3 regions of the Planococcus donghaensis genome follow, and region 1 is predicted to be linked to each of the others. Evidence: riboswitches for the same ligand, from Rfam matches in the RefSeq annotation. Region 1 holds a riboswitch; each other region holds the start of a gene.
What was found. Region 1 has a riboswitch for S-adenosylmethionine ahead of BCM40_RS05385 (methionine ABC transporter ATP-binding protein). Riboswitches for the same ligand answer to the same signal wherever they lie in the genome.

Region 1 (10,126 bases):
TAAGTAAAAAATAGGAGGAATTTAACATGGAACAAGAAAAAACATTGATCAAAGGCGGAAGCTTTTTAATCGAAGATGCAGATTTGTCACGTGTGTTTACACCGGAAGACTTTACAGAAGAGCAAAAAATGATTGCAAAATCTACTGAGGATTACGTCAACACTGAAGTAATGCCAGTCGTTGAAAAATTAGAAAACCATGAATTTGAGCACTCGGTTCGTTTGTTGAAAACAGCTGGTGAGCTTGGTCTTTTAGGGGCAGACGTGCCTGAACAATACGGCGGTCTTGGATTAGACAAAATTGCGTCAGCTTTAATTGCTGAAAAAATGTCCAAAGCGGGTGGTTTCTCGATTACTCACGGAGCACACGTAGGAATTGGCTCATTGCCAATCGTTTTATTTGGTAACGAAGAACAAAAACAAAGCTATTTGCCACGTTTAGCATCTGGTGAAATGATCGCTGCTTACGCCTTAACAGAGCCGAGTTCAGGATCTGATGCACTAGGAGCTAAAACGGTAGCGAAGTTAAACGAAGCTGGTACACATTACGTATTAAACGGTGAAAAGCAATGGATCACCAATGCTGGATTTGCGGATGTTTTCGTCGTTTATGCAAAAATTGACGGCGACAAATTTTCTGCTTTTATCGTAGAGCGTGAATTCCCAGGCGTTTCTGTTGGACCTGAAGAAAAGAAAATGGGCATTAAATCGTCTTCTACACGTACATTAATATTAGAGGACGCTGAAGTTCCGGTGGAAAACCTATTAGGTGAAGCAGGACGTGGACACATTATCGCGTTTAACATTTTGAACATTGGTCGTTACAAATTAGGAGTAGGTACAATCGGTGCATCGAAACGTGCGATGGAATTGACGATTCCTTATACAAACCAACGTCAGCAATTTAAAACACCAATTTCGTCATTCAACTTAACGCGTGAAAAATTAGCGACAATGGCTTCTAAATTGTATGCAGTAGAAAGTTCGGTTTACCGTACAGTTGGTTTATTCGAAGATCGCATGAGTGGTTTTACGGATGAGCAGCATGCAGATGGCAAATTAGTGGCAGATGCAATCGCAGAATTTGCAGTAGAATGTTCATTAAACAAATTTTTCGGTACGGAAACATTGGACTATATTGTAGATGAAGGCGTTCAATTGCATGGTGGTTACGGCTTTATGCAAGAATATGAAATCGAGCGCATTTACCGTGATTCACGTATTAACCGTATTTTTGAAGGCACAAATGAAATCAACCGCTTGTTAGTGCCGGGTACATTATTACGTAAAGCGATGAAAGGTGAATTGCCATTATTGCAACACGCTCAAAAGCTACAAGAAGAGCTATTAATGATGATGCCTGAAGAAGTAGGAACAGAAGCATTAGACCAAGAAAAATACTTGGTGAAAAATGCGAAGAAAATTGCTCTACTGGCTGCTGGACTTGCAGCACAAACGTATGGCTCGAAACTAGAAGCTGAACAAGAAGTTCTTGTCAACATTGCAGATATCGTCAGCAACGTCTTTGCGATGGAATCAGTTGTTCTTCGCACGGAGAAAGCAATTGCTGCTTCAGGTGAAGAAAAAGCAAAACAAAAACTTTTGTATACACAAATTTATTGCCAAGAAGCGTTTGATCAAATTGAACGAGATGCAAAAGAGACATTAATCGCTGCTATCGAAGGAGATAACCAGCGCATGATGTTATCTGCTTTACGCAAATTAACACGTTCAACTCCTTATAATGTAATCGCGAAAAAACGCGAAGCAGCAGTGAAGTTGATCGATGTTGAAAAATACGTCGTGTAAGTAAAAGGCAATCCCATTTATAGTGGGGTTGCCTATTTTTATACATCGACCAAGGTTCTTCTTTTTGGTAAGCTAAGAAAAAAGGGAGGTTTTAACTTGATTACTTATTATGCTTATCCAAAATGTACAACATGTCGTAAAGCGAAAAGTTGGCTTGAAAAAAATGGGGTAGAGTATGATGAAATACATATTTCAGAAAATCCACCAACAAAAGAACAACTAGCAGAAATTCATAAAGCTAGCGGTTTAGAGTTAAAGAAGTTTTTCAATACGAGTGGTTTGGTTTATCGTTCGCTTAGTTTGAAAGATAAATTGTCAACTATGAGCGAAGAAGAGCAGTTAGAGCTACTAGCTTCAAATGGCATGTTGATTAAACGTCCATTAGCATGGGATGGTGAAAAAGCGGTACTGGGCTTTAAAGAAGCAGAATATCAAAATACATGGTTATAAGCGCATAGTGGCAGCTTGTATTTCGCCGCTGTTTATGTCAAACTAAATTTGAATGAACTACATAATTTGGAGGGGTCAAGATGAGCACACCGGCAGAACTTCGTTATTCAAAAGAACATGAATGGGTTAAAATCGAAGATGGCAATGCACGTATCGGCATTACTCATTTCGCGCAAGCTGAATTGGGAGACATCGTTTTCGTTGAACTTCCACAAGTTGGAGACGAACTGAAAAAAGATCAACCTTTTGGTAGCGTGGAATCCGTTAAAACGGTTTCGGAATTGTATGCACCCATTAGCGGTAAAGTGATTGAAGTTAACTCTGAGCTTGAAGACAGCCCGGAATTTGTTAACGAATCGCCTTATGAGCAGGCTTGGATGGTCGTTATCGAAGCCCCTTCTGAAGAAGAAGTTAATGAATTAATGACTGCAGATCAATACAAAGAAATGACGAACGAGTAATTTCTGAAAAGCGCCAGCATCTTGGCGCTTTTTTTAGTTGCATGGGGTAGCTAGCTATACTTCCTCTGAGCTTGAAAATGGACTAGGACCTCTATCATTGGTATTTTTAAAGTAAGCAAATTACTAAAAGAATTATTTTCTACGTTAAGAAGTTTTGAAGCATAATGTGGTGATTTGAAAGTAGGACTTGTCATATTCTTGATTCGGTGGGGTGAGGGTTATGAAGGTGATTGTTGTAGAGGGGATTAGCGATAAGTTACGAATAGCACCACTCATTGCAGAACCCGTGACGATTCTTTGTACAAATGGTACAGTAAGTGCAACAAAACTTGAAGAGCTTTTACTGCCATACGAAGGTCAGGACATCATCATATTGGTAGATGCAGATTCGTCAGGTGAGAAATTGCGAAAGCTAGTAAAACGAGAATTTCCTGAAGCTAGTCATTTTTATATCGACCGGTGCTATAAAGAAGTCGCCACAACGCCGCTTCGGATATTAAAAGATGTACTCATAACTGCAAACATTCAAGTTAAAACGTTATTAATAGAGGGATGAAAAAAATGAAAGAATGGACCCATAAAGAATGGATCAAAGAAAAAAATACACAAGACGTAACAGCCTATTATTTATATACACCGATGTGCGGAACGTGCCAAGTCGCGTCTAAGATGTTATCGGTCATCACGGAATTGTTACCCGATTTGCCAATGGGCAAAGCAAACTTGAATTATGTTCAAGAAATTGCGGACCTTTATGAAGTAGAGAGTGTACCTTGCTTATTAATTACAGAAGGTGGCAAACTAAAAGAAAAGGTTTATGCCTTCCATTCGGTACCTTATTTGTATAATAAATTAAAAGCTGTTGACGAATACAGTCGATCGTGGTAAATTAGTTTTCTGATAGGAAAGCGCCAGCGCTTATTACAGGTTTAATTAGTTAAAAATTTCATATCGAACTCTTATTAAGAGCGGTGGAGGGAAGTGCCCTATGAAGCCCGGCAACCGTCATGAAAATGAAATGGTGCCAAGTCACTCAAAGCGAAAGCTTTGATAGATGAGAGATTGGTTTCCGTATAATATACGTTTGCCCTTCTGCTCATTTATGCGCAGAAGGGTTTTTTATTTTAAGATTTAGGAGTGTTAGAAGAATGATTGAGTTAAAGAAAGTAACAAAAAAATTCGACACGGGCAAAGCAATACTAACAGCCGTTGACGAAGTCGATTTATCCATTGCCGATGGAGAAATTTTCGGGATTATCGGATATAGTGGAGCAGGTAAAAGTACGTTAATCCGCTTATTAAATGGTTTGGAAAAGCCGACATCAGGAACTGTAGAAATTAACGGTCAAATGATCACCGCGATCAAAGGTGGAGAATTACGCAAAGCTCGCCAAAAAGTAAGCATGATTTTCCAACATTTCAACTTGCTTTGGTCTCGTACCGTGAAAGAAAATATTGAGTTTCCATTAGAAATTGCCGGAGTGGCAAAATCACAACGTGGAAAACGAGTACAGGAACTTATCGAACTTGTGGGGTTAGCTGGTCGTGAAAACGCATATCCGTCTGAACTGTCTGGCGGACAAAAGCAGCGCGTTGGTATTGCTCGTGCGTTAGCAAATGATCCCGAAGTGTTATTATGCGATGAAGCAACGTCGGCACTTGATCCAGAAACGACGGATGCTATTTTAGACTTACTTGTGGACATTAATAAACGTCTCGGACTAACGATTGTGTTGATTACTCATGAAATGCATGTTATACGAAAAATATGTCATCGCGTAGCGGTAATGGAAGGCGGTCGAGTGGTTGAACTTGGAGATGTGTTAACTGTTTTTCAATCTCCACAAGCAGAAATCACGAAGCGCTTTGTTGCACAAGTAGCTGATAGCAAAGATTCACGAGAAACCATTAAAAACTTGCGGGAACTATACCCAACCGGTGAATTAGTAAAATTGGTCTTTCTTGGCGAACAAACTGAAAAGCCTTTATTAACAAAATTGATTCGCAGCCATTCAGTAGACGTCAATATTGTTCAAGGGAATATTTCACATACACAGCGAGGAGCGTATGGAACATTGATTTTGCAGTTAAAAGGTTCTCCGGCAGAAATTGAAGAAGCATTAGCCTTTCTTCGTGCAGAAGATATTCAAGCGGAGGTGATGCAAAATGATTGAGTCTTTATTTCCAAACGTTGATTGGGAAAACATGTGGGAAGCCACACTTGAAACGCTTTATATGACGGCGATATCAACTTTGTTTACATTTATTATTGGGTTAGCACTTGGGATTCTTCTGTTTTTGACAGCGCCGAAGCAGTTATGGGCAAACAAAGTGGTCAATTGGTTGACGGGCGCATTCGTCAACATATTCCGTTCGATTCCATTTATCATCTTAATCATTCTATTAATCCCATTAACATTATTACTTATGGGAACGATTCGTGGACCTAATGCGGCTTTACCGGCATTGATAATCGGTTCTGCTCCATTCTATGCACGAATGGTCTTGATCGCGTTAAAAGAAATCGATAAAGGCGTCATTGAAGCCGCTCGTTCCATGGGCGCAACGACGGGCACAATTATTTGGAAAGTCTTATTACCAGAATCGAAACCAGCATTAATCTCTGGTATTACAGTTACGGCTATCGCATTAGTTGGCTATACAGCTATGGCGGGAATTATCGGCGCAGGTGGTCTTGGTACACTTGCTTTCCTAGATGGATTTCAGCGAAGTCGTGAAGACGTCACATTGATGGCAACAATCTTAATTTTAATTATTGTCTTTATCATTCAATATATTGGTGATTTAGTAACAATTAAAGCTGACAAACGGTAAAAACGGAATTTCCGTTCTATACACAAACACACCATAAGGGAGAGATTTAGATGAAGAAATTTGTAGTAGGAACAGCGTTAACAGCATTAGTACTAGCAGGATGCGGCAATGGAAATGGTGGAGCGAGCGAAGAAGAATCTGCAACATTACGCGTAGGAGCTTCTAACGTGCCTCACGCTGAAATTTTAGAAAAAGCGAAACCTATGCTTGAAGAACAAGGAATTGACTTAGAAATCGAAACGTATCAGGATTATATCCTGCCAAATAAAGATTTAGAGTCTGGTGAAATTGATGCCAACTATTTCCAAACTGTGCCTTACTTAGAGACGCAAATAGCTGATAATGGTTATGAGTTTGAAAATGCTGGAGGGATTCACATTGAACCAATCGGTGTTTATTCACAAAAACATGCTTCTCTTGATGAATTACCACAAGATGCAACCATTTTGATGAGCAACTCGGTATCGGAGCAGGGGCGTATTTTATCGCTGCTTGAGGTAGAAGGCTTAATCACATTGGCAGAAGATGTAGATAAAACATCGGCTGAAGTGAGCGATATTGTTGAAAATCCGAAAAATTTACAATTTGAGCCAGACTATGAAGCAGCTTTGCTCGTTCAATTATATGAATCGGGTGAAGGAGATGCAGTCTTGATCAACTCCAACTATGCAATTGATGCTGGCATCAGCCCTTTAGAAGATTCAATTGCAATAGAATCATCTGATTCGCCATATGTAAATATTATTGCTGTACGTGCAGGCGACGAAGATAATGAAAATGTGAAAGCATTAGTTGAAGTGTTAACATCTCAGGAAATCCAAGATTTCATTTTGGAAGAATGGGGCGGCTCAGTAGTACCAGTAGATTGATATGTAGAAAGCATCCTTTGGGATGCTTTTTTATTTGTTTTCAAAACAATAAAAATATTGCGTGTTTTCTTTTAAACCTTACAATAAAACATGGTCTGTGCTATTTTTGAATAATAAAAAAAGAAACAAATGTTCATATGAGGGGGACAGGTACATGAAGTTCAATTTTGGTTTATTGCCGCGTATAGTTGTGGCGATCGTTTTAGGAGTTCTTATTGGTCTAGTTGCACCAGAAAATTTGGTGCGTGTTTTTGCAACATTCACATCGATTTTTGGTAATTTCTTAAACTTTGTTGTTCCACTAATTATTCTTGGATTTATTGCTCCAGGAATTGCGAAATTAGGAAAAGGGTCTGGTAAATTATTAGGAGTTGCTACGGGTATCGCTTATGCGTCCACAATTACGGCTGGTGTGTTAGCATTTTTTGTAGCGACGACTGTATTGCCTAATTTTATGAAGCAAGGATCGTTGAGCAATTTGGAAGATCCGGAACATGCATTAGCATCTTCATTTATTGCACTTGAGATGACACCTGTATTTGGTGTAATGGCTGCCTTGATCTTGGCTTTTCTATTAGGTATCGGTATGGCATCAACAGGAAGCAAAACCATGGCATCGTTTTTTGATGAATTCCAAGCAATTATCGAAAAAACAATCTCATATATCATCATTCCACTTTTACCATTCCATATTTTTGGGATATTTGCCAATATGGCATACGGTGGAGCGGTATTTGAAATCTTGTCGTTATTCGGGATTGTCTTCATCATGATTATCGTTCTTCACTGGACAATGCTAATGCTTCAATATTCAGCGGCAGGTGCGTTAAAAGGAAGAAATCCATTCTCAATTTTAAAAACAATGATGCCTGCTTATTTTACGGCATTAGGAACTCAGTCTTCAGCAGCAACAATTCCGGTCACTTTGCGCCAAGCACGAAAATCTGGAGCAAACGAGCGAGTAACAGATTTTACGGTTCCATTGTTTGCGACAATTCATTTATCAGGGAGCACCATCACATTAGTTTCTTGTGCAATTGGGGTTGTGCTACTAACAGGCGGAGCACCATCCTTCGGTAGTTTCTTCCCATTTATTTTAATGCTAGGCGTCACAATGATTGCGGCACCAGGAGTTCCAGGTGGAGCTGTTATGGCAGCAATCGGTCTGCTGCAAAGTATGCTCGGATTTGACGAGACAATGGTAGCTTTAATGATTGCACTGTATTTGGCACAAGACAGCTTTGGTACTGCTGCTAACGTTACAGGTGATGGTGCATTAGCGCATATTGTAGACCGTTTTACAAATGGCCGTAAAGTTTAAAATAATTGAATCAATCTAAAAGTTGCAGTTATTCCTAAGTGTTGTCCTATTGGTAAATTTTGTGTTACTATAACGATGAATATACACAATAGGAGGGAATTCTATGAAGAAATTGTGGGCAATTGGATTATCCGCTACTTTCTTATTAACCGCGTGTTCTGAAGAAGAAGCAACTGAGCCAAAAGAAACGACAACTAGCACAGAGCCGTCAGATGACACTTCAGAAGTGAAAAAAGAAATGATGAAATTTTACATGGCTATTCCAAACACAATCAATGCTGTAGACGAAGACTTGAATAAGTTTGAAATGGACCAAGCAGAAGAAGCTTTGCCAGAAGGTGAAGAGTTGCAAGCAATGAAAGACGCTGCTATAGCTTCTGCAAACGAGGCAGCTAATGCAGTTGAATCATTAGAAATTCCAGAAACATTAAAAGATCAAGAAGAACAACTCACTTCAGCATTTGCGTCTATGCGTGAATCATATGAACTAAAAGCTGAAGAATTAACAAAAGAATCCCCTTCATTTGAAGAAGCCAATGAAAAATTCAACGAAGCGGATGCTCAGTTAAATGAATTACTTGAAGAACTAGAATTAGCGGCATCAAGCATTTATAACGAAGTTTCACAGTAATAGTTAACCCTTTGACGTTTAGTCGTCAAAGGGTTTTTTTTCTTAAGTAGATATCCAACAATAGTTCTATTTTCAGATTAATTAGATAATTCGGGTGTTTATTTCAACATTAATGGGGTATACTAACAACTGTAAATAATAAAACCTAAGATTGAAAGGAATGGTTCATTATTGAATCGAACGGAATAGACAAGACAGAGAAGATGGAACAAGCATTTAGAAATGCACATGGTTTTGGAATTGATGAGTATCAAAATGATACTGCCAAAATTGTTGAAGTAGAACAGCGTCGGGAACAAGATTATCAGCTAGGCCAAAAAGTAGCCAGCAAGCTCGAACAGCAAGTTCATCGTGACTAAATTTCGCATATAAGAGAGTAAAACCAGCATCTAAGGATGCTGGTTTTTTATTGATATAAATTCTCAATTAGTATTCTTTTATTGAAAATATAAAAGCATAATAGATATCCGCTCCAACTTTTGTAAATAAGTGAGAAATCCAGTAATCTAAATTGTTTTACCTTCGTTTTTGAAGTGGTTTAATGATTTGCCAGTAAGGTGAATATGGGTTAAGATTAGAATGATACTAATTAAGGATGGTCCGCCATCCCAATATTAACTTTATGGAGGTATATACATGTCAACTTTGGTCATTAAAGATTTACACGTTAAAATCGAAGACAAAGAGATTTTAAAGGGTGTAGACTTAACAATTAATACAGGTGAAATTCACGCAATTATGGGACCTAACGGTACTGGTAAATCTACATTAGCATCAGCTATCATGGGTCATCCTAAATATGAAGTAACTCAAGGAACAATTACGCTAGACGGTGAAGATGTTCTTGAGATGGAAGTTGACGAACGCGCTCGCGCTGGTCTTTTCCTAGGAATGCAATACCCAAGCGAAATTTCTGGCGTAACTAACGCTGACTTTATGCGTTCTGCTATGAATGCACGTCGCGAAGAAGGCGATGAAGTGTCATTGATGAAATTTATCCGTGAACTAGACAGCAAAATGGAAGTTCTGGATATGGAACAAGAAATGGCACAACGTTACTTGAACGAAGGCTTCTCAGGTGGAGAAAAGAAACGTAACGAAATTTTACAGCTTATGATGATCAAGCCAAAAATCGCTGTTCTAGACGAAATTGACTCTGGACTTGATATTGATGCATTGAAAGTTGTTTCAGAAGGCATCAACCAAATGAGAAGCGAAAATTTTGGTTGCCTTATTATCACTCACTACCAACGCCTACTAAACTACATTACTCCTGACCACGTTCATGTAATGATGCAAGGACGCGTTGTTAAATCAGGTGGGGAAGAACTTTCTCACAAACTTGAAGCTGAAGGCTATGACTGGATCAAAGCTGAACTTGGTATTGAAGACGAGACTGTAGGACAAGCATAATTGAAGGGAGAGACTAGCATGACGGTTGAAACAAATTTAAAAATGACCGAGCAGGACGTGCGCTCCTTTTCAGAAATGAATGGTGAACCTTCATGGTTTACTGAGCTTCGTCTTCGTTCGTTTGGTGAAGCGCAAAGCTTGCCACTACCGAAACCAGATAAAACAAAAATTCTTAGCTGGAACTTTACTGATTTTCCAGTGCATGCGGTTGAAAGTGAAAAATTTGAATCGCTTGAAGATTTAACAGAAGATGTTAAAGCTATCGTAGATTTAGAACAAAAAAATCTTTATATCCAACACAATAATACACCTGCATTTTCTCGTGTTTCTGAAGATCT
Region 2 (10,126 bases), 1.2 Mb from region 1:
CTGTGACTTCTTGGATATTTGGGTTATCTGCCAAGAATTTTTCATATGCTATTTGACGTCTTTCCATCGGTGCAAAACCAGCAGTCCAAATTTTGACGATATTGGCTTTGCCCTCATTGTCTTGTGCTAATTTTTCCAAAGTCATCTGTGCCATTTGTTGATCGCCTTGTTCCAAAGAAACGACGCCGTCCATATCAATTCCTGCATCAAATGCCACAACTGAAATCCCTTTTTCTAGCGCTTTTTCCACCCCTTGGTTTAACGCTTCTTTTGTGCCGTGATCAATTAAAATACCATCGACGCCTTGGTTAATCGCAGCATCTAAGTTAGAAGCCATTTTCGCCAAATCTCCTTCAGAAGTGAAAACCGTCACTTTGCCTCCGAAATTTTCAATTTGCTCTTCAACACCTGCTATGTATTGTGCAGAAAAAGTACCGAGGTTGATCTGCATGATTAAAGCAATTTCTTTACCTGCAAGCGGATGAGCTGAGGTTTTTGCTTCTGTTTCTGAAGAAGTTTTTTCTTCTGTAACCTCTCCTTTAGGTTGACAAGCACCCAATACAATACCGATTAATAATAAAGTGACAAGTAGCCAGAACGATTGTTTTTTCATATTTTTTCTCCTTTTCTTATAGATGCGGCAAGCAACCTAGAGATATTTTTTTGGTAGTCGGCGGTAATAATGCCTTTTTCGGTAATAATTGCGGTAATCAGCTGCGACGGTGTCACATCAAATGCGGGATTAAATACTTTTGTGCCAAGTGGCGCAATCGGCCGTCCATTCATATGAGTAATTTCCTCCGGGTTGCGCTCTTCAATCGGAATTGCCGTCCCGTCTTCAATCTCCAAATCGAATGTCGAAACTGGCGCCGCAACATAAAAAGGAATATTAAAAGCTTTGGCCAATAAAGCCAAATTAAAAGTACCAATTTTGTTTGCAGTGTCCCCATTAGCGGCAATGCGGTCTGCACCGACAATAATAGCTTCGATGCCTTTTGCTTTAATCGTATGTGCCGCCATGCTGTCAGTGATTAAGGTCACATCAACGTTTGATTGTTGCAGTTCCCATACCGTTAAACGCGCACCTTGATAAACTGGACGAGTTTCGCAAGCATAGACATCAAAATGACGGCCGCGTTCACTGCCCAGATGAAACGGTGCTAGGGCTGTGCCATATTTTGCAGTCGCGATGGAACCAGCATTACAAATCGTCATGACTTTTGTGCGCCCTTCTAACAACGTCAACGCATGCTCACCGATACGCCGACAAGAAGCTTCGTCTTCTTCGTGAATCTTAATGGCCTCTGCTAACAATAGTTGCTTTGCCTGCTCGACATTAGTTGCTTCACTAACTTTATCCTGGAGACGATTCAGCGCCCAAGCTAGGTTAACGGCTGTTGGTCTTGAAGCGTTTAAGTAAGATACATCTTTTTTTATGTATTGCTGAAAAGCTCCCAGTGAAACCGTTTCATGCCGCTGAGCTCCAAGAGCCAATCCATAGGCGGCTGTGATGCCAATGGCTGGAGCACCTCGAACTTTTAATGAAAAGATGGCTTCGTAAACATCTTCTATAGTTTCAAGTGTTACGTATTCGATAAGGTGTGGTAGTTTTTGTTGGTCTAGAATAGTCAGTTGCTGACCATTCCATTTGATAGATAAAGGAATGCTCATTTGTACACCTCCTGTAAAATCTTTAGAAAATCAGTGATTGAGTCAATTTGTTGACGCTGCAGGATCAATGCTCGCCCTGTATATAGCGCTTGTTCTTTACTGTTAATTCTTTTTTCTGTCTCTGCTATACTGTCCAAATCTTTAACGTGAGCTAAACCAATTGTTCGGCGAATCAATTCACAGCCCGCAAAACCTGCCGCATCTGTTAACACTTTATCCAGAACAAATTCTAAATAACCTTGAGTGTCTCTAAACGATTCAACGCTCTCCCTTTTCCATAGTTCACTAAACGAAAAAGCAAAAACGTCCCACGTTTTCTCAATGTGTGAGGCAATCACCTGACGCTCAATCCCTTCTCGCGTAATCCATTGGAAAATCAAATTACCTAGGAATAAGCCAACATCGAATCCAATTGGACCATAAAAACCAAACTCTGGATCGATAACTTTGGTTTCAGTTGTACTAGCAAAAATACTGCCTGTGTGAAGATCCCCGTGCAACAAGGCTTCTGATTCAGTTAAAAAGCTCTTTTTCAATTTAGCTACTTCTAGTTGTAATTTTTGGTCTTTCCAAATTGCTTCTGCAGTTGATTGAAGCTGTGGTTCGTAATTATTGGTTTCAAGGTCAAAAAATGGATCCGTGAAAATAAGATCTTCTGTGATCTTACAAAGCTCTGGATTAGTGAACTCGGCAACAAGACGTTTTTTTTCAAAAGGATGAAGACCATAATCTGATGTATGGAACAAAGTCTGCGCCAAGTATTCTCCAATATCCTGCGACAGTCTAGGGAAATTTTGTCCGTTAATCAACCCTTCTCTTGCAATGACAAGATGAGACAAATCTTCCATCACTGTAATCGCTAATGTTTCATCCGCCGCATAAACGACCGGCACCAAAGATGGCACAAACTCACCGTGCTTTCTAAGAACATTGGCTTCAATCGTTGCACGCTTTAAAGTGAGCGGCCAACTTTCCCCAATGATTTTGGCATATGGCAGTGCTTGCTTAATAATTACACGGTTGCCTGTTTTCGAATCTTCGATTTGAAAAACATAATTCAAATTGCCGTCACCAATTTCTCGGCAGCTCAACTCGGCTGTAGGCTCAAAAGTATAGACAGCTTTTGCTAAAGCAATTGCCGTCACTTCAGTTAATCCTTTATAAGTGGTTGGAATAGTAAGCGTCATTTTTTTCTCTCCCTTTTCTACGCAATATAAAAAGCCTCTTTCTAAAAGAAAGAGGCCAGAATAAGAGAGATTCTACGCCTCTTATCTTTCAGAAATTACATTTCTGATGGAATTAGCACCGTGCCTTACAGGAATTTCATCCTGGCGCAAAAGCGCCCCGTCTCACAACGGTATTACGGTCGGTTGCTGGGCGTCATCGGGCCAAAATCCCTCTGCCAGCTCTTGATAAGAGTACTACTTTTCATGCTATTAAGTTCTGAAAAGAATCCTATCATGTTTCAGAATTAACTGTCAATCCTATTTTTTCAATAAAAAAAATTTTACAACAATAGAGTTGACAGACTCTTATGCACGTGAAATAATCAAAATTACTTCTAGACGTAGGTTCAAACAAACTGAGCGCGTTTACGAACTAGCAAAACTTAAAGTTACTTAAATTACTCTTCAAAAATAACCTATCCAATTTCATATTCTTTCTTATTTAGAGCAGGTGGAGGGACAAGCCCTATGATACCCGGCAACCGGTCCAGTAATGGACACGGTGCTAATTCTTGCAGTCAGAAACAATGACTGAGAAATAAGAAGTTGTTAAAGCCCTTAACCTCTTCTTATTTGAAGAGGTTTTTTATTTTTTAACATTACATAGGAGCGTGAATTCAATGAGCACTTTAACTGCTACTTACCAATTATATGGAAAATCAGGTTCCTTTGAGCAAAAAGCTGAAGGCATTGCGTTAGGACTGACAATTGGATCTTGGACCAACCTGCCCCTTCTTGAACAAGAGCAATTAAAACATCATAAAGGAAATGTTGTTTCCATAAAAGAATATGAAGAAAATCCTCATCCCTTAAAACCAGGTTTGATAAAAGCTGAAGTTGCAATTGCTTATCCATCAGCAAATTTCTCAGCGGACCTTCCGGCCATCTTAACAACCGTTTTCGGAAAATTATCTTTGGATGGTGAAGTAAAGCTATTGGATCTGGAATTCAGCGATGACTTGTTAAAGCATTTTCCAGGACCTCGCTTTGGTATTGAAGAAATCCGCCATACACTTGGGGTCACTGACCGACCGCTTCTCATGAGCATATTCAAAGGCGTCATCGGGCGTGACTTAGAGTACTTGTCTACTCAATTGCGCCATCAAGCATTAGGCGGCGTAGATCTCGTTAAAGATGATGAAATTCTATTTGATAACCCTCTGACACCATTTGAAAAGAGAATTACTACAGGCAAAGAAGTGTTGCAACAAGTTTTTGAGGAAACGGGTCACCGTACACTTTATGCAGTAAACCTTTCTGGAAGAACCTCTGAGCTGAGAGGAAAAGCTAAAAAAGCGCGCGAACTGGGTGCTGATGCACTATTGTTCAATGTTCACGCATACGGCTTGGATGTAATGCAAGAGCTCGTTGAAGACGAAGATATTGCTTTGCCGCTGATGGCACATCCCGCATTCAGCGGTGCTTTTACTTCCTCTTCTTTTTATGGGCTTGCCACATCACTCGCACTTGGCAAACTGACCCGTTACGCTGGTGCAGATTTCTCACTTTTCCCATCTCCTTACGGGAGTGTCGCATTGGAAAAAGCTTCTGCCCTTTCGCTCGGTGAAGAATTGACTAAGGAAAACTCCTTAAAACGTAGTTTTCCAGTTCCATCAGCTGGTATTCACCCAGGACTTGTCCCATTGCTAATGGCTGACTATGGCATCGATAGTGTGATTAATGCCGGTGGTGGTGTTCACGGACATCCAGCTGGAGCGGTTGGAGGCGGACAAGCTTTTAGACAAGCGATTGATGCCGTACTACAAGGGGAAACCTTACAAAACGCCAGTAAACAGCACGAACAGCTACAAACAGCACTTGAGTTATGGGGGTCAAAAAATTGAACAAACCAATTATTTTTTGTGATTTTGATGGCACGATCACAGCCAACGATAACATCATTGCCATCATGAAAAAATTCGATCCGCCTGGTTGGGAACCTATTAAAAACCAAATTCTCGATCAATCTATAACCATACGTGAAGGTGTAGCGAAAATGTTTTCACTGCTTCCCGTCGCAGAAAAAGATGACATTATTTCATATGTTCTTGAGCAAGCGGAAATACGTGAAGGCTTTCGTGATTTTGTAGCCTATGTAAAAAATCACGAACTTTCTTTATACATTGTCAGCGGTGGTATTGATTTTTTTGTGTATCCTCTTCTTAACCCTTTTGGTCCCTATGACGGCATCTATTGCAACAGCGCAGATTTTTCAAAAGAGCTGATCAATATCGAGTTTCCGCATGGCTGTGATGACATTTGTACAAGTCAAGGGTGTGGATGCTGTAAACCGTCTATCATTCGTGAACTTTTAGACGAAGGTACTAACAGCATCGTTATTGGAGATTCGATTAGCGACTGGGAAGCTGCTAAAGAAGCTGATTTTGTCATCGCTAGAGATTTACTGGCCGAAAAATGCAAAGAAGCTAAAATCGCTTATCAACCATTCGAAACTTTCCACGAAGTGATCGCTATAGTGGATAAATATATAGGAGTGAAGTCATGATTGCAGTGAATGAAAAATGGCTTGAACTGGCGGACGTTAAAGATGAACTAGCAGTTCGTGATTGGTTTATGGGGACGAGTGGAAATCTTGCTATTAAAGTCGCTGATGAACCACTCGAATTCTTAGTCACTGCCAGTGGCAAAGATAAGAAAAAACGGACAGATGAAGACTTTCTACTAGTGGATGGAAATGGACAACCTATTATCGAAAGATTTTTAACACCCTCTGCTGAAACTTTATTGCATTGTGCAATTTATAAAAAAACCAATGCCGGTTGCAGCCTTCACGTCCATACAGTTGCCAATAATGTCATTTCAGAATTATATGGGGACGCTGGAAAAATCGACTTTCAAGGACAGGAACTGATTAAAGCTTTTGGATTATGGGAAGAAGACGCGGTCCTAACAATTCCTATTATTGCAAATCACGCAGATATTCCCACACTCACCCGTGAGTTTGAATCCACTATTTCTGCAGATAAAGGAGCTGTTCTAATCCGTAACCATGGGATTACTGTTTGGGGGAAAAATAGCTTTGAAGCGAAAAAGCTACTTGAAGCTTGTGAATTTTTGTTTCAATACCAATTGGCTTTACAACTACAATTAAAGTAAGAAAGGGAGATTAACATGGCTATCATTAAAATTCAAGGAACAGAAAAAACGATTGAAGCGCAAAACGAAGTCGCTGCATTTTTGGAACAACAAGAGGTTGTTTACGAGCATTGGGATATCGATAAATTACCAGCCCATTTACGCGAAAAATTCGATTTGACGGATACCGAAAAAGATGAAATTCTTCAAGCATTTCAAACAGAAATCAGTGATATTTCAGAACGTCGAGGCTATCAGGCAGCGGATATCATTTCTTTATCAGACTCTAACCCTAAATTAGATGAGCTGTTAAAAAACTTCCAACGCAAACATATTCATACTGATGATGAAGTACGTTACATCGTCAGTGGACATGGGGTTTTCATTATTCAAGGAAAAGATGAGAAGTTCTTTGAAGTTCATTTGACACCAGGCGACCTCATTTCGGTTCCTGAAAACATCACACATTACTTTACACTTGCTGAAGATCGGAAAGTCGTGGCCATTCGTATTTTCGTTACAACTGAAGGATGGGTTCCGGTTTACCAAGAAGAAAGCCACGTATAAATTTATAATCTAATAAGAAGAGACTCGACACAGTCGAGTCTTTTTATTTTGAGAAAAAAGGTAATTTCTTTCTATTAATAATGTCTTTTAAGCTATAATGGCTTGTGAGTTATATTTTAAAATTAGAAATGAGCGGTTCCTATGAAAAAAATGTTTTTGTTTTTTGGCGGAGTGGTACTACTACTTTCTCTCCCTATCCTACTTTGGTTTTTAAAAGAAGAAAAAATAGTTCATATAGCAATTATCGATAAAACTGTTCCAACTGAAAGTTATAGGGAACACAAAGGCTTAATGTGGCTCTTAAATCATCAGCGATATGTTTCTGAATCAGGAGAAACATATAAAGAAGCCGTCGACTATTATGGTTTTGTTCCCGATGAATTGGATCAAAGCTATACCATTCGGGATTTACCTACAGACTATTCAGGCACTGACCTTATTTATTTGGCTGATTCTTATGGAGTTTACGAAGAAGATCTCCCTTGGCAAACTAAAGAAAATACATTAGGTAGTTCATCTATAGTCACAGGCGGACTTCAAATGGATGAGTGGCAAGCCATTAAACAGCAAGTTCAAACTGAAGGTACAGACTTAGTCATGGAGTTCAACACGTTCGCTTCTCCGACTTCTGCAGAAGTGTCTAAAGATATGAACAAATTTTTAGGTCTTGAATGGAGTGGGTGGAGTGGTCGCTATTTTGAAAAGCTTCAAACTTCTACTGATGCTGTCCCCCAATGGATTGTTACCAATTACGAAAAAAATGAGGGGCAATGGCAGTTTCAAGGCGCTGGCTTTGTATTAGTTAACGACGACTCAGGTGAAATTGTCGTTCTTTCTGAAGAAGCCGATGAAATTGGCAGCGATGGTCTTCACCTAGCATTTACTGAACAAGGCACTGCTCAATTTGATTTGACAGACAGCCCTTCTTTCGATTATTGGTTTGACATTAACTTGGCTTCTCCCGAAACTGAAGTTCTTGCAGATTACCAGTGGGACTTGCAGGATTCAGGTAAAGAGAAGTTGGAAAAAGCGGGAATTCCCCAAAATTTCCCGGCAGTATTCCATCAATCCAAATACGGTGCCGACCTTTACTATTTTGCTGGGGATTTTGTTGATATCAATGAGATTCCGAATTTTTACCGTTTTGCAGGTTTCTCAAAACTGCGTTCTTTCCTGTCTACAGAGTCGCTAGACGCTGAAAAGAGTTTTTACTGGAAAACGTATATCCCAATGATGGAATCCATCTTGGCAAACGCAAAAGATAAAGAATCTCCTACAGAAAAAACACAAAAAACGCAAGCTGTCGAAAATGGCATTTCATATCCTTCTCGTATAAACGATCAAACATTTGAAGTTTACGAAGACGGCAAATGGCAACCCCTTACTATTAAAGGAGTTAATATGGGAATGGCCAAACCTGGAACCTTCCCTGGTGAAGCCGCTATTACACGTGCGGAATATGACCGCTGGTTCAAAGCAATTGGTGAAATGAATGCGAATGCAGTACGTGTGTACACACTTCACCCTCCTGCTTTTTATGAAGCCTTTGCAGCATATAACGCTACCGCTAAAGAACCGCTTTACTTGTATCACGGTGTTTGGATTGATGAAGAGCCTTTAGTGGAGTCTTTAGATGCCTTTGATCCCGAAATTACCGAGCGCTTTCAAGCTGAAGTCAAAAAAATAGTAGATGTTGTCCACGGGGATGCCATCGTAGAACAACAACCTGGACATGCATATGGCAATTATAAAACAGACATCTCCCCTTATGTGATCGGTTGGATGGTTGGTATCGAATGGTACCCGATCATGGTCGATCAAATGGTGCAGGACTATCCCGACCTTGGTGAGTACAAAGGCCAGTATGTTTACACAGAAAATGCCAATCCAATGGAAAATTGGTTAGCACAGCAATTAGACCTTCTCACTTCTTATGAACTTGATACGTACAAAAGTATGCGTCCTTTAAGCTTTACTAACTGGGTAACAACCGATAATATCGATCAACCTGCAGAGCCAAGCGATCAAGAAGACATGGCTACTGTAGATCCAAATCATATTAAAACAAAAGATATTGCCGATACCGTAGGCATGTTTGCTTCGTATCACGTCTATCCGTATTATCCTGATTTCTTAAATTTAGAAGAGCGCTATACAGAGTACGTTGATCACCGTGGAGAATTCAATAACTACGCCGGCTATTTGAAAGATTTAAATGACTCGCACGACATGCCGGTTCTCATTGCCGAGTTTGGAGTCCCTGCCTCACGTGGGATGACTCATGAAAATCCATTTGGTTGGAACCAAGGGTTTATCTCTGAAAAAGAACAAGGTGAAATCGTCAGTCACATGTATGAGGACATTCTTGAAGAAGGCATGCTAGGTGGAATGGTCTTTACATGGCAAGACGAGTGGTTTAAACGGACATGGAATACAATGGACTACGACAATCCAAACGAACGACCATTTTGGTCTAATGCTCAAACAAATGAACAACAATTTGGACTCTTGAGTTTCGATCGTCACAAAGTGAAAGTCGATGGCGTAGACGATTGGAAAGAGGGTAAAACACTTTACGAAAAAGAATCTGGCGCACTTAATAGCGTTACGATGGATTCAGATGAGCGATATGTCTACATCAAAGCCCAATTCGATCCTGCCAATGAAAATTGGTGGACTGAAAAAGACTTTAATCTTTATTTTAGTATTCGGACTAACAAAGGCATTGCCGTCGATGCTTTAGAAGAAACTGAATTTCTGGCTGACTTTCAGTTACAGATTGAAAATCTAGAACAAGCACAACTTCAAGTAGCGGGCGATTATGATAGTTTTTACTATGATTATCATGAACGTTTGAAAATGATTCCAGCAGAAGAAAACATTGAATCGACGTTTCATCCCGTTCGATTGGCTCTGAATAAAGAATTTATGCGTCCCGACACCGGAGAAATTCTACCGTTTTCTTCTTATGAAACAGGTATTTTCCAGTTTGGCATTGCCAATCCAGAACACAAAGACTACGATTCGTTGAATGATTATTATTACGATAAACAGACCGGCATTATGGAAATACGTATTCCATGGATGTTATTGAATGCAAAAGACCCAGCAAAACGAGAGTTTACGGGTGACCTTTACAAAGACGGCATTGAAGCTTCTCAAACAATCAAAGGTCTAGAGGTTGCAGCAAACTTAACGAGCAAAGACGGAGAAGTTGTAGAGGCTTTTGATTCTAAGAAAGTTGCTCAATATTCTTGGGAAACATGGGGATTACCCCAGTCTGAAGAACGATTAAAACAATCCTATTACATTCTCCAAGAAACGTTTGGAGAAACCGAATAATATGTGAAAAATTAAAAACTGCCGGCGAAAAGGATAATCCTTTTCGCCGGCAGTTTTTAATTTTTAAGGTTTCATTGTTTTCCAGCTGTCCACATGATGAATAGCTACCCCGCCAAATCCAGCTGCTGTCGAATAATAAGCTGACACTTTCGCTAACTCACCATTCATGAAAGTTTCGCCTTCTTCAAAGAAAGAAATATTGTTGCCTTCATCGGTTTGTCCTG
Region 3 (10,126 bases), 540 kb from region 1:
CGAATGTAGTGTTTCGCCATGTAGTGGCAGAAGCCGCAAGACCAGATGTGTTTTTTACTGAATTTACGAATACTGAAAGCTACTGTCATCCGGAAGGGATTTTCAGTGTGCGTGGCCGTTTGACGTTCACGGAAGATGAACAACCAATGGTTGCTCATATATGGGGCAACAAGCCTGAGCATTTCCGAGAAATGAGTATCGGAATGGCCAAGCAAGGATTTAAAGGTGTCGACATCAACATGGGTTGTCCAGTACCGAATGTTGCAGCTAAAGGAAAAGGAAGCGGATTGATTCGCTACCCGGACAATGCAGCAGAGATCATCCAAGCAGCTAAAGCAGGTGGTTTACCCGTAAGTGTGAAAACACGTCTAGGGTACACAGATGTAGATGAATGGAAAGGCTGGTTGACGCATGTCTTTGAACAAGACATTGCAAACTTGTCGATTCATTTACGTACGAAAAAAGAAATGAGTGCAGTGCCTGCTCATTGGGAACTGATTCCAGAGATTAAAAAGCTTCGCGATGAAATAGCGCCAGACACCCTATTGACGATCAATGGTGACATTCCAGATCGTCAAGTCGGATTAGAACTTGCTGAGAAATACGGCATCGATGGTGTCATGATTGGACGCGGAATTTTCCATAACCCGTTTGCTTTTGAAGAAGAGCCAACCGAACATAGCCCGAAAGAGTTGTTTGATTTACTGAGATTGCATTTAGATTTGCATGATAAATATTCTACAGAAATTGAACCAATTGCATTTAAACCACTTCGACGTTTCTTTAAGATTTATGTGCGCGGTGTACGTGGTGTGGGCGAATTGAGAAATCAATTGATGTATACGGAAACCACAGATCAAGTGCGTGCGTTATTAGATGAGTTTGAAGTGTTAAATGAAGCGGAGAGTTCAGTAGAAACAAACGTGTAAATTTAGCTTTATGAAAGCCATCACCAATTTTACGAATTGGTGATGGCTTTTTAAGTGGAAGGGAGAATTCGCAACACCAAAGTATTTTTACTAATTGACTTCACATAAGGGAATCGTTATATTAAATGGCGAAGCAGATAATAGGGGTGAATCGATTGACACCAGACGTGGAGTTGGAAAACTTAAATTTGATTGATTTATTAAGTGAGCGTCATATAGCGACACGAAGAATTACAGAGCTGGCTTGGGATAAAGAAAGCGATATCCAGATTTCGAATTCCGAGTGGCTTATAATGGCCCACATCTACAAACAACAACCCACAATTGCGTCGGTCACAAAAAATTTAGACATTACTCGTCAAGCAACACATAAGTTTATTAAAAACTTAGCTGCTAAAGGATTAGTTGAAGTACAAAATGTGGAGAACAATAAAAAAGAAAAATGCATTAGACTAACGACGTTAGGTGAAGAGTGTCATGAAGAACACGAAGTGGTAAAAAAGCAACTTGAAAACCAAATCGCTAAAAAAATTGGTGTAGATCAATTGAAAATCTTAAAGGATATTTTAAAAGGTGACTGGGAAATTTAGTTATACCTAAAGAAAAGAGCCGCTTCCTCAATTCGTTGAGGAAGCGGCTCTTTTTAGGTGGTAGATTAATTAATTGCTTGCGGTTGTTCATCCGTGATCAAATCGTTAATCATTTTATTGATTTCTTCAAAACTCGTATCCAGTGCATGGGCAAGTTCTTTAAAAAGAATAATTTGTGTATTGTTCAAAAGGTTATAGTCGTGTTCATATAAAGACTCTTTTTGAATTTGAGTATCAAACTTTTTACGTAATAATCCGTTGATAACACCTGCAATTTGCATGCGGTCACCTGACTGGACTTTCTTTGGTTGTGCTTTTGGGTTTTGTGGAAGATCAGCTTCTAGTTCGGGTTGCTTAAAGACCTCAATAATTGCGAGTGCTTCTTCTCGTTGAAGGAGCTTTAGCATGACAACCTTGTCGTTACCAACTGGTGTGCTAATCGTCACTAATGTATTCTCTAAAGGTTGCAATTGATAATATTGCTTAGTGACATCTGAAACGGTTACGTCGTAAATGTCGTTAATCTTACAAAGGCCGTGGGTGGAATAAATGATATGATCTCCAATAGCGAACATCCTTTTTCCTCCTCAAATGTAACTCATCTATTAATACTATAACATACATGGAAAGTATTGTAAACTTGGTTGACGATTTTGCTTAGTTGAAAAAATTTAAAAATATATCTTTAAACTAAGTTTAGAAATGAGTAATAAAGGGAATAGAAGATACTATTAGTTTTGCATTGCCAAAACGGGGGTAGAATGAGATGAAAAGCATCCAAGAAGCAAAGCAGTTGATTAATGCGGAGAAGCTCAAGCATTACAATGAAAGATTGGCAGATATAGAACGAGATTTGGATTTTTTCTATGAGGAATCGGTAGAAGATGAAGAGTCTTTAAAGATTATCCAAGAGTTAAAGAACAACGTTGAACGTTTAAAAACAATAAAGAATAGAGAAAAACAAGAGACGGTCAATTGAGGCTGTCTCTTTTACTGTCTTCAGGACAGACTGGTAGACAGGAGAATATATGCTATCATTAGAGAAGGATTTAATGTAGATAACAAGGATACTGGAAAGCAACAGGAGGAAATTAAATGGACAATAATGATTTATTGATCAGACTGCGTTATGCGTTGGATATAAAAAATAAAGACATGGTTGAAATTTTTAAATTGGGTGGCATTGATTTAAGTAAGGAAGAAGTATTGAAAGTGTTGACGAAAACTCCTGAAAGTGATGAAGAAGATGACGACAGCATATGGATTGATTATGAAGAGCATGATGATTATATTAAAGCCGAAGATTCCCTTTTCGAATCCTTTTTAAATGGCTTTATTATTTTTAAAAGAGGTCGTCAAGAGCCTAAACCGGGCCAGCCAGAAGTGCCATCACTAACTAATGAGCGTTCCAATAACTTACTGCTGAAGAAAGTGAAAATCGCTTTGCAGTTAACTAGCGAAGATATGTTAGCGATTTGGGAGTTAGCAGGAGTTACGGTTACTAAAGGGGAATTAGGTGCCTTGCTTCGTAAAGTCGGTCATAAAAATTACAAAGAATGCGGCGATCGCTACGCGCGGAATTTTCTAAAAGGATTGGCGATTAAGTACCGAAAATAAAAACACCCCAAAAGTTAGAGTTTAAATCTAACTTTCGGGGTGTTTTTATATGGCGAAATATAGTGAAGAGTTTAAGATGAGCAACGCTTTAAAGATGCGTTGGCAGACTCTGATTATTCAACAAAAATTCTATTTAGCTAAGGATTTTCAGCAAAAGAAAAATGGCTTACTGTTAGTCTATATTTTGTTTCGTCTTGTCTACAAGCAACTGTAATTCACGAAGTGTCTGCTGCTGAATAGCGTCCTGTAAAAAGGATTCATCTAGAAATGTGCGCAAATAAGCTTTTTTGTCAGGACTAGAAATCCTGGCTTTTTTTATGAGCAGCCTAGCAGCAAAAAGAAATTCGAGGTATTGGTCATAGCGGTCATCGAATTGATTAGCCAATTCTTGGTTAATTTTTTTTGCGAGCATGGGGCTTGCCCCATTCGTTGACACCGCAATACTCAATTTTCCTCTTGTGAAATGAGCGGGAAAATGAATGTTGCCGAACTCAGCTTCATCAACAGCATTCACTAAGCAATTTGGGGGAGCCGCTTTTCGTGCAGCTACATTACTAACGGGGTCATTCGTTGCAACAATCAGCATAAAAGCTTTTTCCAAATCTTGATACTCAAAATTTCTCGGCTTCCAAGTGACCAGTTCTTGATCTGCCCATCGGATTATTTCAGCAGTCGCAGTTGGACTAATGACAGTCAATCTTGCCTCTTGATCAACCAAACGTTCAAGTCTACGTGTTGCTATATGTCCGCCTCCAACAACGACTACTTCTTTGTTTTTTATATCAATCATGATGGGGATTGTCGTCATGTTTTCTGCCTCCTTTATGCATTTAATACTAGCAAATAAATTCTAAGAAGAGTTATAAAAATAAATAATTCGCTGAATTCTTAAAAAAATAAGCACTACAGTGGAGCATTATTCGCATGACGTTACTGTTTGTGATTGATTTTTTGCAAATATAAATATAAAAAAACTTAAAACATAGTTTGACACTCGGAATAGTATAATATATACTTTGTGAAATCAAACATTTCAGACAATTTTCACTAACAATTGAATAGACGTTCTTATCAAGAGAGACGGAGGGATTGGCCCTGTGATGTCTCAGCAACCCTCCTTTAAGGAAACGGTGCTAACTCCAATAGGCTTGTTTTAGCCTAGAAGATAAGAAGATTGTTTGGCTTTTTAGGACCTTCTTCTTATTGAAGAGGTCCTTTTCTTTTTGCCTGAATGTCTGGATAGTTTGGTCTCAGAGCGCTTTTTCAAGAACTAACACGTAGAAAAAATCACATTGGAGGTAATATCATGACAAGTAAAGCACACGGTGGAGATTTGGTAAATAGACAGTTAGTCGGCACTGCAAGGGAACAGGCGTTGAAAAAAGCAGCATCTCTTTCTTCGATATCCATTTCGGATTGGGCTATCTCAGATTTAGAGTTGATCGGTATTGGCGGCTTCAGCCCATTGACAGGCTTTCTTGGACAAAAAGATTACAGCAGTGTTTTACAAACATCACGTCTAAGCGATGGCACGGTTTGGAGCGTGCCGATAACGCTGTCCGTTACAGAAAAAGAAGCGGACCGCTACCAAATCGGCGACCACATAGCCTTAAAAGGCGAAGATGGAATTATTTATGGCACGCTCGAGTTAACCGAAAAGTATAGTTATGACAAAGTATTAGAAGCTGAAAAAATTTACGGTACCACAGAAAAAGCGCATGCAGGTGTAGAGAAATTATATACACGTGGAAAGATTTACTTGGCAGGTCCGATTATCTTGTTGAACCGTCCAGATCACAGCGAATTCGCAGAGTTTCATCTAGATCCTCTTGAAACGCGACAGTTGTTCAAAGACCTTGGCTGGAAAACAATTGTTGGTTTTCAAACACGTAACCCGGTGCATCGTGCGCATGAATATATTCAGAAAGCCGCCTTGGAAGTAGTCGATGGCTTGTTGCTAAATCCATTAGTTGGTGAAACCAAATCAGATGATATATCCGCCGCTGTTCGGATGGAAAGTTACCAAGTCATTTTGAAGCATTATTATCCGCAAGACCGAGCACGTTTAGCCATTTATCCTGCGGCTATGCGTTATGCCGGTCCAAAAGAAGCTGTTCTCCATGCCATTGTCCGGAAGAATTACGGATGCACGCATTTTATTGTCGGACGTGATCATGCAGGTGTCGGAGATTATTATGGCACATACGAGGCACAGGAATTTATCAGTCAATTTGAAGATGAATTGGGTATTCAAATTTTTAAATTCGAACATTCTTTTTACTGCAATTCTTGTGAAAATATGGCGACAGCCAAAACTTGCCCCCATGATGCAGAACACCATGTTCATCTAAGTGGGACAAAAGTTCGTGAATTACTTCGCAACGGAGAAAAGCCACCGAAGCAATTTTCCCGTCCGGAAGTAGCCGATGTGCTGATCAAAGGCTTGCGGGAGACCGTAATTAGTAACTAATTAGAGGGTGGTTGCCTATGTCAGTCCAAATGATTTTTGTGCTTATTGTCATTGTCGGCATGGTCAGTGCGTTACTTTTTGAAATTGCTCGTCCGGATATGATTGTGTTTTTGGCATTGGTAGTCTTGCTGCTATCTGGAATTTTAACGACAGAAGAAGCATTGCGTGGGTTTTCAAATCCAGGAATGTTGACGATTGCCTTGTTGTTTATCGTAGTCGGTACTGTGCAAAAGCATGGCCTAATCGATCAGATGATGATCAGTTGGCTGAATAAAGGAAAAAGCTTGAAAGGTTCATTGTTTCGCATTTTCCTTCCATTGCCTTTGATTTCTGCTTTTTTGAATAATACGCCCATCGTAGTGACGTTAACACCATTATTGAAAAAATGGGCTGAAGAACGCAATATTGCCCCTTCTAAAGTATTGATTCCTTTATCGTATGTAACTATTTTAGGTGGCACCATCACTTTGATGGGAACTTCTACTAATTTAGTCGTTCATGGCATGTTGATCGATTATGGTCTAAAAGGATTTTCGCTGTTCGAATTAGCCATTGTCGGAATTCCCATCACCATTGTGGGATTGATTTATTTATTTACAGTTGGCAATATGCTGTTGCCTGAAAATAAGGGATTCAGTAAACAAGTTATAGAAGATTCACGAAACTATATTGCTGAAATGATGGTCGAAGAAATATTCCCGCAGATCAATCAAACAGTAGAACAAGCTAGACTGCGAGAGTTGAAAGGGGTGTACTTGATCGAAATTATTCGTGGCGAGACACGGATTTCCTCGGTTAGTTCCAAAACCGTCATTCAAGCCGGAGATCGCTTGATTTTTACAGGGCTGATTTCCACGATTACTGAACTTCAAAAAAGAAAAGGCTTGAAGTTAAAAACCGGAACCGATTTGCAATTGGATGATTTAAAAAATGGCAATACGCAGCTTGCAGAAGCAGTTGTTTCACATGAATCAACCCTGTTGTCGAAAACCATTAAACAAGCTCAATTTCGCTCACGTTTTGATGCAGGCGTTATGGCGGTGCATCGCAATAATGAACGCATTAAAAGCAAAGTCGGAGATATTATCTTACGGCCAGGTGATACCTTGTTGTTGCTTGCTGGAGCAGATTTTGTCGAGAAATACCAGCAATCCAATGATTTTTATGTGGTTTCCTCTATGAAAACACCAAAATCTTTGCAGGAAAGCCGTTTGGTCGGTTGGTTTTCTTTACTCGTGTTAGTGACCGCGATTGGCTGTGTTATTACAGGATGGTTGACGATGTTCAAAGCGATGGCGTTAGCAGTAATTCTATTGCTAGTAACCAAATCAATTTCTATGGAAGATGCAAAGAATGATGTGCAGTTTAACGTGTTGCTACTGATTGCGAGTGCATTCGGCGTTGGAGCAGCTATGACAAAAACGGGTTTAGCACAATGGATGGCAGATGGCTTATTAGCGGTCGGACAACCATTCGGACTGTTGGCAATTTTGATTTTGATTTACTTATTGACTAGCGTTTTTACAGAGTTGATCACTAATAGTGCTGCAGCAGTCTTAATGATTCCAATAGGTATCGAAATGGCTAGCTATCTGCAACTCGATCCAATGGGTTTTGCGGTTATTATCACCATTGCCGCTTCTGCTAGTTTTATTACACCTATCGGCTACCAAACCAACTTAATCGTTTATGGACCGGGTGGCTACAAGTTTATGGACTACGTCAAAGTTGGGACGCCACTGAGCATGTTGGTGATGACGGTAACCATCACAATTGTTTACTATTACTGGTTTTAGGAGGAGAAAAAGATGAGCAAAGCAACCAATATTGTTTGGCATGAATCGACTGTTACAAAAGAAAACCGACAAAAATTAAATAATCACAAAAGTGGGGTGCTCTGGTTTACCGGATTATCGGGATCGGGAAAATCGACAGTTTCTGTCAACCTTGAAAAAGAAATTCATGCGCTCGGAATACGCACTTATTTGCTCGATGGTGACAATGTCCGTCATGGTTTAAACAAAAACTTAGGGTTCAGCCCAGAAGATCGCACTGAAAATATTCGTCGAATCGGTGAAGTTGGCAAGTTAATGACGGATGCAGGTGTTTTGACTTTGACCGCTTTTATCTCACCGTATCAGGAAGACCGTGCTCAAGTTCGTGCGCTACTTGAAAAAGATGAATTTATCGAAGTATATGTAAAATGCGGAATAGAGACGTGCGAAAGTCGAGATCCAAAAGGTCTTTATAAAAAAGCAAGAACTGGTGAAATCAAAGGGTTTACCGGGATCGATGCCCCATATGAAGAACCGATAAATCCAGACATTACCATTGAAACTGATAAGCAGACTGTAGAGGAGTCCGTACAGGTTATCATCGAATATTTGAAAAAAGTCGGATATCTCGGCTAATGAATTTTAGCTAAAGGAGGAATGTGGGATGAGCCATGCATTACTGTATGAGCACTTTACAGAAGATCCGTTTAAAAACCTGGTGCCAAACGATGATTTAAAAGGTGCTGCAGATGTGTTGCGGTGGGCCTATGATTCTTATGGTGAGGACATTGTTTATGCTTGCAGCTTTGGGGCTGAGGGCATGGTGTTGATTGATTTGATTTCTAAAGTGAAAAGCGATGCAGAAATAGTGTTCTTAGATACAGATGTTCACTTTGACCAAACATATCAATTGATTGATCGTGTTAAAGAGCGTTATCCAACATTGAATATTCGGATGAAAAAACCACACATCACGTTACAGGAGCAAGCCAATCAGTTTGGCGATAAACTTTGGGGAAGTCAGCCAGACAAATGCTGTGACATCCGTAAGGTCAAGCCACTAGAACAAGCACTTTCTGGTGCAAAAGCATGGATTTCCGGCTTGCGAAGAGAGCAATCGGCAAGCCGCAGCCAAACCGATTTTATCAACAAAGACAATCGCTTTAAGTCGATTAAGGTTTGTCCACTGATTCACTGGACATGGGACGATGTCTGGCAGTATATCCATTTGAATAGCTTAGAATACAATGTTTTGCATGATGAGGGGTATCCGAGTATCGGTTGCAAACATTGTTCGTTCGCAGTTACCACTGAAGGAGACAGTCGTGATGGCAGATGGCAAGGTTTCACAAAAACAGAATGTGGTCTACACACATAATTCTACCGGAAAAATATTATAAACTAACGATCAGAAAATGACGCACTCCTCGTTTCTCTGATTAAAAAAAGGAGTCTAGGAAGCTTATGAAAAAAGTTTATTTAGTTGGTGCGGGTCCAGGCGACCTTGATTTAATCACAGTGAAAGGCTTGAAGGCGATTCAAAAAGCCGATGTCATTTTATACGATCGCTTAATCAACAACGAGTTGCTAGACGAGGCGAAAGAACAAGCGCAATTGATTTACTGTGGCAAGAAGCCCGATAACCATTCATTAAAACAAGATGAAATCAACGAGCTGCTGTGCCGTTTTGCACTCCAAGGAAAAACGGTAACCCGTCTTAAAGGGGGCGACCCATTTGTTTTTGGCAGAGGAGGGGAAGAAGCAGAAGCTCTGGTCAATCACAACATTCCATTTGAAATTGTTCCGGGCATTACAGCAGGAATCGCAGCACCCGCCTATGCAGGGATACCAGTAACTCACCGTGATTATAGTTCGTCAGTAGCTTTTATTTCTGGCGTTAGCAAAGTAGGTATAGATCAAGAAGCGTACTGGGAGCATGTGGTCAAAAGTATGGATACACTGTGCATCTATATGGGTGTCAGCAAACTCCCTGAAATCTGCAGCCGATTGATGCGCCATGGCTTAAAAGCTACAACGCCAATCGCTTTAATTGAATGGGGAACGACAGAACGCCAGCGAACCGTCACCGGTACATTAGCAGACATTGTCCGACTGGCACAAGATTTCGAAAACCCGTCGATGATTGTGGTGGGAGAAGTGGTTCGTCTGAGAAGTAAATTGCAATGGTATGAGCAGTTAAAAGATGAAAAACAATTTCAGCTTGCCGCCTATGTAGGATAAAGGAGTTGAAGATATGCAGGCTGTATTATACGTAAGTCATGGAAGTCGTGTTAAAGAAACGCGTCAGGAAGCTCTAGCGTTTATGGAGCAAGTATACAAAAATGTGGATGTGGTTCTTCAAGAAACGTGTTTTTTGGAGTTGGCGAGTCCGGATATTGCTACAGGAATTGACAGGCTGGTTCAACAAGGTGCAACGAAAATCGCTGTTGTGCCGGTATTGCTGTTAAGTGCGGGACATTATTACAAAGACATTCCAGACGAAGTGAAAAAAGCAATTGTGCATTATCCAATGATTTATTTTACTTATGGCAAACCACTCGGTGTTCAAGATCGCTTAGTTAAGATTTTAGTTGAGCGTTTAGAGGAAACAGGAGTAGCACGTTTGACAGACGCGAGAATTCTACTAGTCGGAAGAGGGGGCAAGAGTTCTGAAATCACTCATTCGATTGAAAAAATCGCCACGGAATTGGCTATCAAAATCGACGTGGAAAACGTAGATGTCTG

Region 2: linked by a shared signal. The riboswitch ahead of mtnW (2,3-diketo-5-methylthiopentyl-1-phosphate enolase) and the one ahead of BCM40_RS05385 (methionine ABC transporter ATP-binding protein) in region 1 are both predicted to bind S-adenosylmethionine.
Region 3: linked by a shared signal. The riboswitch ahead of sat (sulfate adenylyltransferase) and the one ahead of BCM40_RS05385 (methionine ABC transporter ATP-binding protein) in region 1 are both predicted to bind S-adenosylmethionine.

What each region holds. Positions count from the first base shown of each region.
Region 1 covers NZ_CP016543.2:1,084,845-1,094,970, forward strand. Annotated here, with positions in the region: gene BCM40_RS05360 (acyl-CoA dehydrogenase family protein) at 27-1,808, shown strand; gene BCM40_RS05365 (arsenate reductase family protein) at 1,905-2,258, shown strand; gene gcvH (glycine cleavage system protein GcvH) at 2,339-2,719, shown strand; gene BCM40_RS05375 (toprim domain-containing protein) at 2,940-3,275, shown strand; gene BCM40_RS05380 (thioredoxin family protein) at 3,281-3,607, shown strand; SAM riboswitch class I at 3,676-3,780, shown strand; gene BCM40_RS05385 (methionine ABC transporter ATP-binding protein) at 3,868-4,893, shown strand; gene BCM40_RS05390 (methionine ABC transporter permease) at 4,886-5,554, shown strand; gene BCM40_RS05395 (MetQ/NlpA family ABC transporter substrate-binding protein) at 5,605-6,423, shown strand; gene BCM40_RS05400 (dicarboxylate/amino acid:cation symporter) at 6,578-7,744, shown strand; gene BCM40_RS05405 (hypothetical protein) at 7,848-8,375, shown strand; gene BCM40_RS16465 (YuzK family famiily protein) at 8,579-8,734, shown strand; gene sufC (Fe-S cluster assembly ATPase SufC) at 9,006-9,788, shown strand; gene sufD (Fe-S cluster assembly protein SufD) at 9,807-10,126, shown strand, end outside.
Region 2 covers NZ_CP016543.2:3,198,158-3,208,283, forward strand. Annotated here, with positions in the region: gene BCM40_RS15660 (sugar ABC transporter substrate-binding protein) at 1-613, opposite strand, end outside; gene mtnA (S-methyl-5-thioribose-1-phosphate isomerase) at 610-1,671, opposite strand; gene mtnK (S-methyl-5-thioribose kinase) at 1,668-2,858, opposite strand; SAM riboswitch class I at 2,937-3,090, opposite strand; SAM riboswitch class I at 3,333-3,442, shown strand; gene mtnW (2,3-diketo-5-methylthiopentyl-1-phosphate enolase) at 3,518-4,741, shown strand; gene BCM40_RS15680 (2-hydroxy-3-keto-5-methylthiopentenyl-1-phosphate phosphatase) at 4,738-5,403, shown strand; gene BCM40_RS15685 (methylthioribulose 1-phosphate dehydratase) at 5,400-6,014, shown strand; gene BCM40_RS15690 (1,2-dihydroxy-3-keto-5-methylthiopentene dioxygenase) at 6,030-6,560, shown strand; gene BCM40_RS15695 (hypothetical protein) at 6,702-9,902, shown strand; gene BCM40_RS15700 (amidase) at 9,966-10,126, opposite strand, start outside.
Region 3 covers NZ_CP016543.2:549,627-559,752, forward strand. Annotated here, with positions in the region: gene BCM40_RS02895 (tRNA dihydrouridine synthase) at 1-929, shown strand, start outside; gene BCM40_RS02900 (MarR family winged helix-turn-helix transcriptional regulator) at 1,085-1,519, shown strand; gene BCM40_RS02905 (CarD family transcriptional regulator) at 1,585-2,094, opposite strand; gene BCM40_RS02910 (hypothetical protein) at 2,286-2,498, shown strand; gene BCM40_RS02915 (YehS family protein) at 2,615-3,136, shown strand; gene BCM40_RS02920 (NAD(P)-binding protein) at 3,309-3,944, opposite strand; SAM riboswitch class I at 4,202-4,308, shown strand; gene sat (sulfate adenylyltransferase) at 4,443-5,606, shown strand; gene BCM40_RS02930 (SLC13 family permease) at 5,624-7,402, shown strand; gene cysC (adenylyl-sulfate kinase) at 7,415-8,017, shown strand; gene BCM40_RS02940 (phosphoadenylyl-sulfate reductase) at 8,046-8,759, shown strand; gene cobA (uroporphyrinogen-III C-methyltransferase) at 8,846-9,622, shown strand; gene BCM40_RS02950 (sirohydrochlorin chelatase) at 9,636-10,126, shown strand, end outside.